2 regions of the Chryseobacterium sp. AG844 genome follow, and region 2 is predicted to be linked to the other one. Evidence: riboswitches for the same ligand, from Rfam matches in the RefSeq annotation. Region 2 holds a riboswitch; the other holds the start of a gene.
What was found. Region 2 has a riboswitch for thiamine pyrophosphate ahead of thiS (sulfur carrier protein ThiS). Riboswitches for the same ligand answer to the same signal wherever they lie in the genome.
Positions count from the first base shown of each region.

Region 1: it holds a riboswitch for thiamine pyrophosphate, as region 2 does, so the genes downstream of both, pnuC (nicotinamide riboside transporter PnuC) here and thiS (sulfur carrier protein ThiS) in region 2, are expected to answer to the same signal.

Region 1 is NZ_QGTV01000003.1:218,406-223,220, reverse strand. Features, by position in the region: gene arr (NAD(+)--rifampin ADP-ribosyltransferase) at 1-126, opposite strand, end outside; tRNA gene DEU40_RS04890 (tRNA-Ala) at 539-612, opposite strand; gene DEU40_RS04885 (GNAT family N-acetyltransferase) at 778-1,314, shown strand; gene DEU40_RS04880 (hypothetical protein) at 1,809-2,840, opposite strand; gene pnuC (nicotinamide riboside transporter PnuC) at 2,827-3,423, opposite strand; TPP riboswitch at 3,449-3,557, opposite strand; gene DEU40_RS04870 (PA2169 family four-helix-bundle protein) at 3,680-4,141, shown strand; gene DEU40_RS04865 (DUF4142 domain-containing protein) at 4,265-4,815, opposite strand, start outside.
Region 2 is NZ_QGTV01000009.1:108,378-113,192, forward strand. Features, by position in the region: gene DEU40_RS11110 (hydroxymethylpyrimidine/phosphomethylpyrimidine kinase) at 1-569, opposite strand, end outside; gene DEU40_RS11115 (thiamine phosphate synthase) at 545-1,132, opposite strand; gene thiC (phosphomethylpyrimidine synthase ThiC) at 1,129-2,940, opposite strand; gene thiS (sulfur carrier protein ThiS) at 2,965-3,171, opposite strand; TPP riboswitch at 3,229-3,325, opposite strand; gene DEU40_RS11130 (RluA family pseudouridine synthase) at 3,442-4,119, opposite strand; gene DEU40_RS11135 (hypothetical protein) at 4,131-4,445, opposite strand; gene panB (3-methyl-2-oxobutanoate hydroxymethyltransferase) at 4,449-4,815, opposite strand, start outside.

The sequences.
Region 1 (4,815 bases), on a different contig from region 2:
GGAACTTCCGCCTGCTTTCAGTAAATCTCCAATTTTTAAATCTGTTTTTGTTCCGTGATAAAAAGGTCCTTTGTCGGACGGATGGTTTTTTAACTGTAATGCCAGTTCAGCATTCTTTTTTGACATTTCTGTATCTCCCGACTTCTCCCAGCATTGAGCAATGTTCTGATAAAGAGCGGGCAATGCACTTTTAACGGTATCATCATTAATTTTTAAAGCAAATTCTAAAGAAGTTTCAAGCCATTTCAACTGATCCTCAGTTGTTTTCTGGTTACGTGACAGATAATAAGCTGCCAGAAACTTTTCATGGTCATCCGTAGCTTCTTCCCAGGCTTGCAAAAATAATTCACCTGCTTTTTCAGGCATTCCTTTGTCTTCAAAATTCATTCCTTGCAGACAAAGCTTAATCACAGGATTAAAAGGAGAAAATTCCATGTTTGATTTTTTATTTCAAATCTAGCATATTCTGTTGGAATTGCGGGGACAAAATATCAACCACAAAAAAAGAGCTGTAACACATTATATTACAGCTCTTTAGTGGAGAATACGGGATTCGAACCCGTGACCTTTTGACTGCCAGTCAAACGCGCTAGCCAACTGCGCCAATCCCCCGTATTTTTATTTTTAAAGCGGTACAAAAGTAAGTATTTAAATGGTATTTGCAAATATTTTATCGTTTTTATTGAAATAAATTAGCTTTAATCTTCATAAAAACTTGAATTCCCCATTGAATAACTACCAATTACCCCTATTTTTGTCCGAAATTATATTACCCTTATGCAGCACTACACAGAAAGATTGGTTCTACGGGATATTACGATTGAGGATCAACAAGACATTTTCGACTACCGTTCCGATGCTGAAGCCAATAGATTTCAAAGCTGGATCCCTGAAACGCTGGAAGAGGTGGAAAATTTTATCCTGAAAAATACTAAAGAATTCAACCAGCCTGAAAGCTGGTATCAGCTGTTAATTACGGATAAAGAAACAAAAACGGTTATCGGAGATATCGGAGTTCATTTTACCGGAGATGAAAATGCACAGGTAGAACTGGGAATTACATTAAATACGTCTTTTCAGGGAAAAGGATATGCTTCTGAGGCTTTAAAAGGCATCATAAGTCACCTGTTTGATGATTTACATAAACACAGAATTACAGCGTCTGTGGATCCGGACAACACCGCTTCTATTCTATTAATGGAAAGAATCGGTTTACGAAAAGAAGGTCATTTTGTAAAAAGTCTGTTTTGGAAAAACAAATGGGTTGATGATGTTATTTATGCGGTTCTTCGGGAAGAATGGCTTGCCGGATAAGAATATAACTCCTTTCCGGGGATCAATATCACCATCAACTGTTCCGGCCATCTATTTTTACAAAAGTATCAACAGAAATCAACTTACAGTACTGTATATTTTTCGTAAAATGGAGTGAGTTTTGTTCTTACGATAATTAAAGTGACTAAGTCATTGCATATTAAGCAGGATATGATCATTGTCCGGTACCATTCTTTAATTGTAACCGTAATCCAGTTATCATTTTCTACCAATGGATACCTCTCTTTTTTAAAATACATAATTACATGATCCTTCCTCTTTCCGTTGAGTGAAAATAAGTCTTTCATAATGTTTTTGTAATCTGGTTGCTCTTATTTTAGCAGGTGTTATGTTGGGCTTATTTCAGGTTTTAGTTTAGTCCAAATATAGTGAAATAACTAAAATTTATTGTACAATTTCCTCAATAAAGAACATTATTAACAAAATATTCACATAAAATACTTATTAAAAGAAATATTTTCTGAAACTTTAACTCAGAAAGAAAAGTCCAGATCATCTGCAGAAGGCCTGAAATTGGAATGCATAATCGCTGTAAAATAATCGCAAAATATCTGGTACACTGCAGAATCAGTATCGGTTGCCCGGATTCCCAGCTGTGTATAAACAGTAAGGATCTGACGGGATAATTTTTGAACCAGCTCTACTCCATACTGATGAATCACGTGTTGTTTATCCTCCGGAATCTCTTTGTGACCGCCGAGTATTTGTTCTATTTCTCCGGCTATGCTGAATACCTTTTCCAAATGTTTTTCAACAGATTCAGTAAAATGTTTGAAATTGATTTCAGGACGAATACATTCTGCCTCTTCAATAAAATGAGAAGCGATTCCAAGATAATTGACCAACAGTGTTAAGTCCGCAAAAACCCGGAACGGAATGCTGTCCAGAATATCATTCGTGAAAAAAGTATCATAAACAAAGCTGTAATCTTCACTGACAACGACATTTTTAATGGCAAAAGAATAGGTTCCGCTGGCTTTCATTCCCATAGAGCTCCAATTGGGGATAATATGAACCTCCTCTTTAGGAACGATGAATGAATGGATGATCTCATTGCCGTCTTTATCCGTTATAACCTTACCATTTTCCATAACCCTGGCATTCAATGTAAAATGAGTCAAATGAGGTGCTCCTGTTGCAAAATTCCATGAACCGTTGATCAGATACGTGCTGTCATCCTGTTTTTCTGCCGTCCCGCCAACCATTCCGCTTCCTCCAAAGCAGGTTTCAGAATGTGTAAAGAATGATTGAGCAATTTCAGGTTTTATATTTCTGGAAAAGTAATTGGCACCGGCACAGAGTGTCAGCATCCAGCCGAAACTTCCATCGGTTTCAGCCCAGCCAAATAAGGCTTTAAGCCCCTCTTCAAAACGGTAGCCGAGTCCGCCATATTTTTGGGGAACCCAGATCTTAAGCAGTCCTTCCTCATGAATATGCTGCATTACTTTATCAGAAATTACAGAGGCGCCCTGAAGTTCTTGCCTGATCTCTTTAATACTCAGCATTAGCTTTGGATTTAATGATTTTCTGCCATTCTATATATCCTGAAATGGCCACTAAAAATAAAAACGACGTTAAAACAGCATAGAGATATAATTCTTTATGAATCATTAGCGGGATTGAAATAAGATTACTGACATTCAGTATTACCCAGTTTTCAATTTTTCTTCTTGCCATCAGCCACATTCCGGCCCAGGCAAAGGCGCTCACCAGAGAATCCCAGACCGGAACATCCGAGTCGGTAAAATGAGTCAGGAAGAACCAGAATAAGATAAAAGTTCCCAGAACAATTCCTCCGGTAATCCATTTTTCTGCAGTTGAGGTAACAGAGATTTCCATTTCGGATCTTTGTTTCCCGAATTTCCAGTACAGCCATCCGTAAATACTCATGATCAGATAATAAAGATTTAAGGTAAATTCAGCATACAACTTCGAATTTAGCATTACATAGAGTGTAAGCAGAATACCTGCAATTCCGAAAAGATAGTTGTTGACATTGTTTTTACGGGCCAGTAAAACCTGGATTACTGAAAATAAGACTCCGAACCATTCCGGTAAGGTAATTTGTTTTAAAATGTCCTGCATCATATTAATTATTAGAAATCAAATGATGAGATGATCAATAAGCAATCCCTACGCCGGCGTTATCCGGATCAGGTGTGGAAGTATATTCCTGGGTATCATCTCAGCCACCGTTATCTGTAGCACCCCATTGTTGGGCAAAGGTGCAGCTTTTTGTTGAAAAAAGAAAGGACTTTAGCCTATTATTTTTGAGATATGATCAGGATTATAAAGAGTCCGTCAGGTAAGTTTTAATTTTATAGCTCACTTTAAAAATTATATTATGAATCATCAGCAGGAAATATCGGTACTTAATGACTTACTACACATTACCAACGACAGGAAGGAAGGCTTTGAAAAAGTTGAGGGAAAAGTCTGGGAAATGTATCCGGATGTAAAAGATGAATATGAACATATGATTTCGCAGTCGAAAATCATGAAAAATGAACTGATCAACCTCATCACAGAAAAGCAAGGTACTCCGGAGGACTCAACGTCCATGGCAGGAGCTGTTCACAGAACATGGATTGACATTAAAAATTCTTTTACCATGGGAAATCTGATTGAATCTACATTAGAAAATGTGGTGTTTGGCGAAAAAGCAGCTATTGAAGCTTATCAAAATGCTCTGGATACTGGTGATCTCAGTCCAAAAAGTAGTGAGGTTGTATCTGAACAGCTTCGTATCCTGAAAGATTCTTACAGACAGTTTAAGAAAATTGAAGAATATAAAAAGAAAGAATAATCAAAAAACTCCTCTTCAAAAGAGGAGCCTTACTATAATCAAGAACAAAATAATATTTAATCACATCAAAATTATTAAATACTTTATGTTCATATTTATGATGCAGGTCATATAAACTGAATATTATTTGACTGCATTTTTAGCTTTTTCCGATTCCTGCAAATGATGTTCAAGTGTCGGAAGGGTTTTCGCTGCGAAAGATTTTAATGAAGCTTCTGTTCCTTCAGATGCCTCTTTTTTGAAGGCTTCCACATCTTCTTTATGATCACTGACCATTAGATCTGTATATTTTTTGTCAAAGTCTTTACCTTTCTTAGCTTTCAGGTCATCATACATCTTCTGCTTTTCGGCATCCAAACTTGTGGGTAAGGTATACCCTATTCCTGATGCCCAATTCTTAAGCTCGTCATTCGCTTTGGAATGATCGGTTAGCATCATTGATCCCAAAGATTTTACCAATGAGTTTTCAGCGTTTGTCGCGGCCAGTTTTCCCATCATTACCTCCATCAGTCCTCCTATGGCTGCATTATCTGCAAACTTTTTGTCCTGATCGCTGAGAGCACTTTTCTGATCTTTGGTGTCTGACATTTTGGTGGAGTCGCTTACCGTCATTCCTGATTCTGCAGGGGCAGACATTGTGGTACTTTCCTCAGATTGACTCGTGGTTGTCGGCT
Region 2 (4,815 bases):
TCGGCTGGAGCTAAAAGAATCTCTTTTCCGTTTTCAACTAAAATATCTGTTCCCAAATGATCTTCTCTATGTCCTCCTTTGATCAGCAATGCGCATTGATGAGTGTCCGGCAGAAGATTATTTTCCTTTAAAACTGTGTATTCGTTATAATTAGGTGTAATCAAACTGAGTTTATGAACAATTTTTTTTAATTGAGGAAGAGTTTCAAGATCAAAAAAATTAAAGTTCGAAGTGCTTTTCAGAACAGGATCCCAAACGATTTTCACTTCAGGATTTCCTTTTTGAACTCTTTCCACAATTTTACCCAGAAATTCGGCACCCTTCACTATTCCAATTTTCACGGCTGAAACGAAATAATTTTCCATCAACACCAGAATAGCTTCAGTTACTTCATCTATGGGACGCCATTCTAAACTCAGGCATTTCGAAGCAGTTTGCAATGTTAATGCTGTACATACTCCAAGTCCTATCACTTTCGATTGCTCAAAAGTTTTAGTATCTGATAATAAACCTGCTCCGCCACTGGGATCGAAGCCTGCGATGCTTATGACATAAGGACGTTCCTGCATTTTTTGAATACTTTTAAGGGTTCTTCACTTTCCCAGATCGCACCCAATAGGGCTGCTCCATCTACATTTGATTCGAAAACTTCGGGAATATTATCCTGATCAATTCCTCCAAGGGCAATCAATTTGACATCCGGATTATTCCGGTGTTTTATTTCTTCCTTTATGGTAGAATCCAGTCCGTATCCTTTTTTCGATATACTTGGAAAGAACGGGCTTATGAAAGCATATTCCCATTCTTTATCCAAAGTATTATAGGTTGTGATATCATGTACCGAAGTTGAAAGGGTATTTTCTTTCACAAAAGACTTATCCATTTCTTCCTGCCGATCAATTTCCCTGAAATGAAACCTTGAAATCGTAAATTCCTTCCCAAGATCATAATACGTATGCAAAACCAGCTGTGAATGAAAGGTTTCATCAATCTGAGTGAGGAAATCAATCATTTCATTACGACTGATCCATGGTTTACGGATGTGAAGCAGGTCAAGACCTTCCTGAAACATCTGATTAATAAGATCAGTTTCGTTCGGAACAATCAATTCAGGAGTGATAACGAGGATCATATATAAATTTCTTTTCCTTTTTCGATGAATTCCTGTGATTTATCCAGCATCCCTTTTTCTGCAGATTCACGGATCTCCTGGGTAATTTTCATCGAGCAGAATTTTGGTCCGCACATTGAACAGAAATGGGCAATTTTTGCTCCTTCTGCCGGAAGGGTTTCATCATGATATGCTCTTGCTGTTTCCGGGTCTAATGACAGATTGAACTGATCTTCCCATCTGAATTCAAACCTTGCCTTACTTAATGCATTATCTCTGTATTGTGCGCCCGGATGACCTTTTGCCAAATCTGCCGCATGCGCTGCCAGTTTATAAGTTATTACTCCAACTTTGACATCATCCTTATTCGGAAGCCCCAAATGTTCTTTTGGAGTTACATAGCAAAGCATGGCACAGCCAAACCATCCGATCATCGCAGCCCCGATCCCTGAAGTAATATGATCATAACCCGGTGCAATATCCGTGGTTAAAGGGCCTAAGGTATAAAATGGAGCTTCATGGCATTCCTTCAGCTGTTTATCCATATTTTCTTTGATCATATGCATTGGTACGTGCCCGGGACCTTCAATCATTACCTGTACATTATGTTTCCAGGCAATTTTGGTCAGTTCACCTAAAGTTTCCAGTTCTGCAAACTGCGCTGCATCATTGGCATCTGCAATAGATCCCGGACGAAGACCGTCTCCCAGAGAGAAAGCCACGTCGTACTTCTTCATGATTTCACAGATCTCCTCAAAATGGGTATACAGAAAACTTTCTTTATGATGGAATAAACACCATTTTGCCATAATTGATCCTCCTCTGGATACAATTCCGGTTACTCTGTTGGCTGTCAGATGAATATATCTTAGCAAAACGCCTGCGTGGATGGTAAAATAGGAAACTCCCTGTTCAGCCTGTTCAATCAGCGTATCTCTGAAGATTTCCCATGTAAGATCTTCAGGAACACCTTTTACTTTTTCCAATGCCTGATAGATTGGAACGGTACCAATCGGAACCGGACTGTTTCTGATGATCCATTCTCTTGTTTCGTGAATATTTTTACCGGTGGAAAGGTCCATAATGGTATCAGCTCCCCATCGGCAGGCCCAGACTGCTTTTTCTACTTCTTCTTCAATACTGGATGAAACGGCACTGTTTCCGATATTCGCATTGATCTTTACCAGGAAATTTCTCCCGATAATCATAGGTTCGCTTTCGGGGTGGTTGATGTTATTGGGAATAATAGCTCTTCCGGCAGCAATTTCGTCTCTTACAAATTCCGGGGTGATCTTACCTTTCGGAGTATTGGCTCCAAAGCTGTGTCCGGCATGCTGAAATGCCATTTCTTTTGATACGGATTCAAGCTGCTCTATTCTTTGATTTTCTCTGATGGCAACATACTCCATTTCCGGGGTAATGATTCCCTGTTTGGCATAATAAAGCTGGGTCAGTTCTTTGCCATCCTTTGCCACTTTGGGTTTATGATCATAGGAAAACCTTAGTTCATCCAGACGAGGATCGGCTAAACGGGCTTTGCCGTATTCAGATGTAATTCCGTCTAAGATATTCACATCATTTCTATCCAGAATCCATTGTTCTCTGATTCTTGGAAGCCCTTTCTGAATATCAATAACTGCATTTTCATCGGTATAAGGCCCCGAAGTGTCATAAATGGTTACCGGAGCATTATGTTCAAAGCCGCCATTGGTCAATTTTGTGGGGCTAAGCTGTATTTCACGCATGGCTACATTGATAGGGTGTAATTTTCCTTCAACATAGATTTTCTTTGAGTTCGGAAATGGCGAACATGTAATGGAGTGAGCCATAAGTATTGGTATTAAATATGAGAATTAACCGCCCTGAGTGGCGGTAATGATTAACACTGAATCGTTATTGTTGAGGATGGTTTCCGCCCAGACTGACAGCGGAATAATTCGGTTGTTGAGCGCTACAGCAATACCTTTTTTCTTTCCGGGTAACTCAATAGCCAGTAATGCTTCCAGGTTTGCAGGAAGTACATCAAATGTTTTTCGGGTGTGGTTGATTATAAGTTCCATTCCTAATAAATTAAATATACTTTAGGAATGGCCATTATTGTACAATAGAATGTACAGCAAAAGTCATCTACTTTTCCCTACGCTGGTATGATCCAGATCAGGTTCAAAGGGTAAAGTCTCAGTCTGTTGGTAACAGACACCCCTAAAGTTGGGAACGAAGTTAGACATTTTTTTAGAATGGGCAAAATCTGAAATGATATTAAAGAAAAAGTCCATCTCAAAATTGAGACGGACGTTTATGTTTTCCTTTAATTAACTAAAAATCTTTAGTTATTCCTCACAAGCTCTCCAGATCGTATCATTCTGCGGCACGGGAGCTGTTATTTCAATATTTTCTTTGGTAACAGGGTGAATAAACTCCAGCTTTCTGGCGTGAAGATTGATTCCTCCGTCAGGGTTGGAACGTGGTGCTCCATATTTCAGATCACCTTTAATCGGAACTCCTGTTTTGGATAACTGAGCTCTGATCTGATGATGTCTTCCTGTTTCAAGGTCAATTTCCAACAACAAATAATTGTCTAATGTTTTGATCACATGATAGGTAAGAATAGCTTCTTTGGCTCCTTCCGTAGCTTTTGAAAAAACAATGGCTTTATTATTTTTTTCGTTTTTCTTTAAATAATGCACCAGTCTCTGGCTTTGCGGAATCATTTCTTTTCCAACAACTGCCCAATATGTTTTTTTGACTTCACGGTTTTTCACCATCTGTGTCAAACGGGAAAGTGCTTTGGAAGTTTTTGCATAGATCACCAGCCCTGATGTGGGACGGTCTATACGATGAACCAAGCCGAGAAAAACATTTCCCGGCTTAGCATCTCTTATTTTTATAAAGTTCTTGATGGATTCTAATAGTGATTCATCGCCGGTCTTATCGCCCTGTACAAGCTGACCGACCTTTTTATTAATCACCAGAAGATGGTTGTCTTCATATATAATCTGCTCCTTCATACTTGTTCAGTCTATCTTCTTCTGTTGGATAATGACAGGATAATCCCTGCCAGAAGGCCTACCGTTTTAACAGCTGAAAGTTTTGAGCCTTCCGGAATAAATGCTCCGAATACACAGATAGCCGCTGCAGCATACATTGCATAGACAAAATTCTTATTGGTAAGCAGTGGAGCCTGAATAAAAAAGCTTGCTCCTATCAGAACATAAAATACTTTTCTTGAAAGCAAATGATTGATTTCCGGGGAAAATAAATTAAACCATCCCACAGCCAGACAAATCAAAGCTGCAATAGATAATATTCCCTGAATAGATTGTTGGTTCTGCATGGATTAATAGCTTTCGTTTTCGTTTGGAAACTCTACATTTTTCACATCTTTCACGTATTGAGAAACGGCTCCTGTAATTTCTGTGTAAAGGTCGAGATATCTTCTTAAGAATTTCGGGCTGAAACCTTTGTTCATTCCCACCATATCATGATACACCAAAACCTGTCCGTCGCAATCTGCACCTGCACCGATTCCAATGGTTGGAATAGAGATGCTTTCAGTTACTTTCTTAGCTAAATCAGCAGGAATTTTTTCCAACACAATAGAAAAACAGCCAAGCTCTTCCAGAAGCTGAGCATCAGCAATCAGTTTTTCAGCTTCTGCTTCTTCTTTAGCTCTTACTTTATACGTTCCAAATTTATAGATAGAC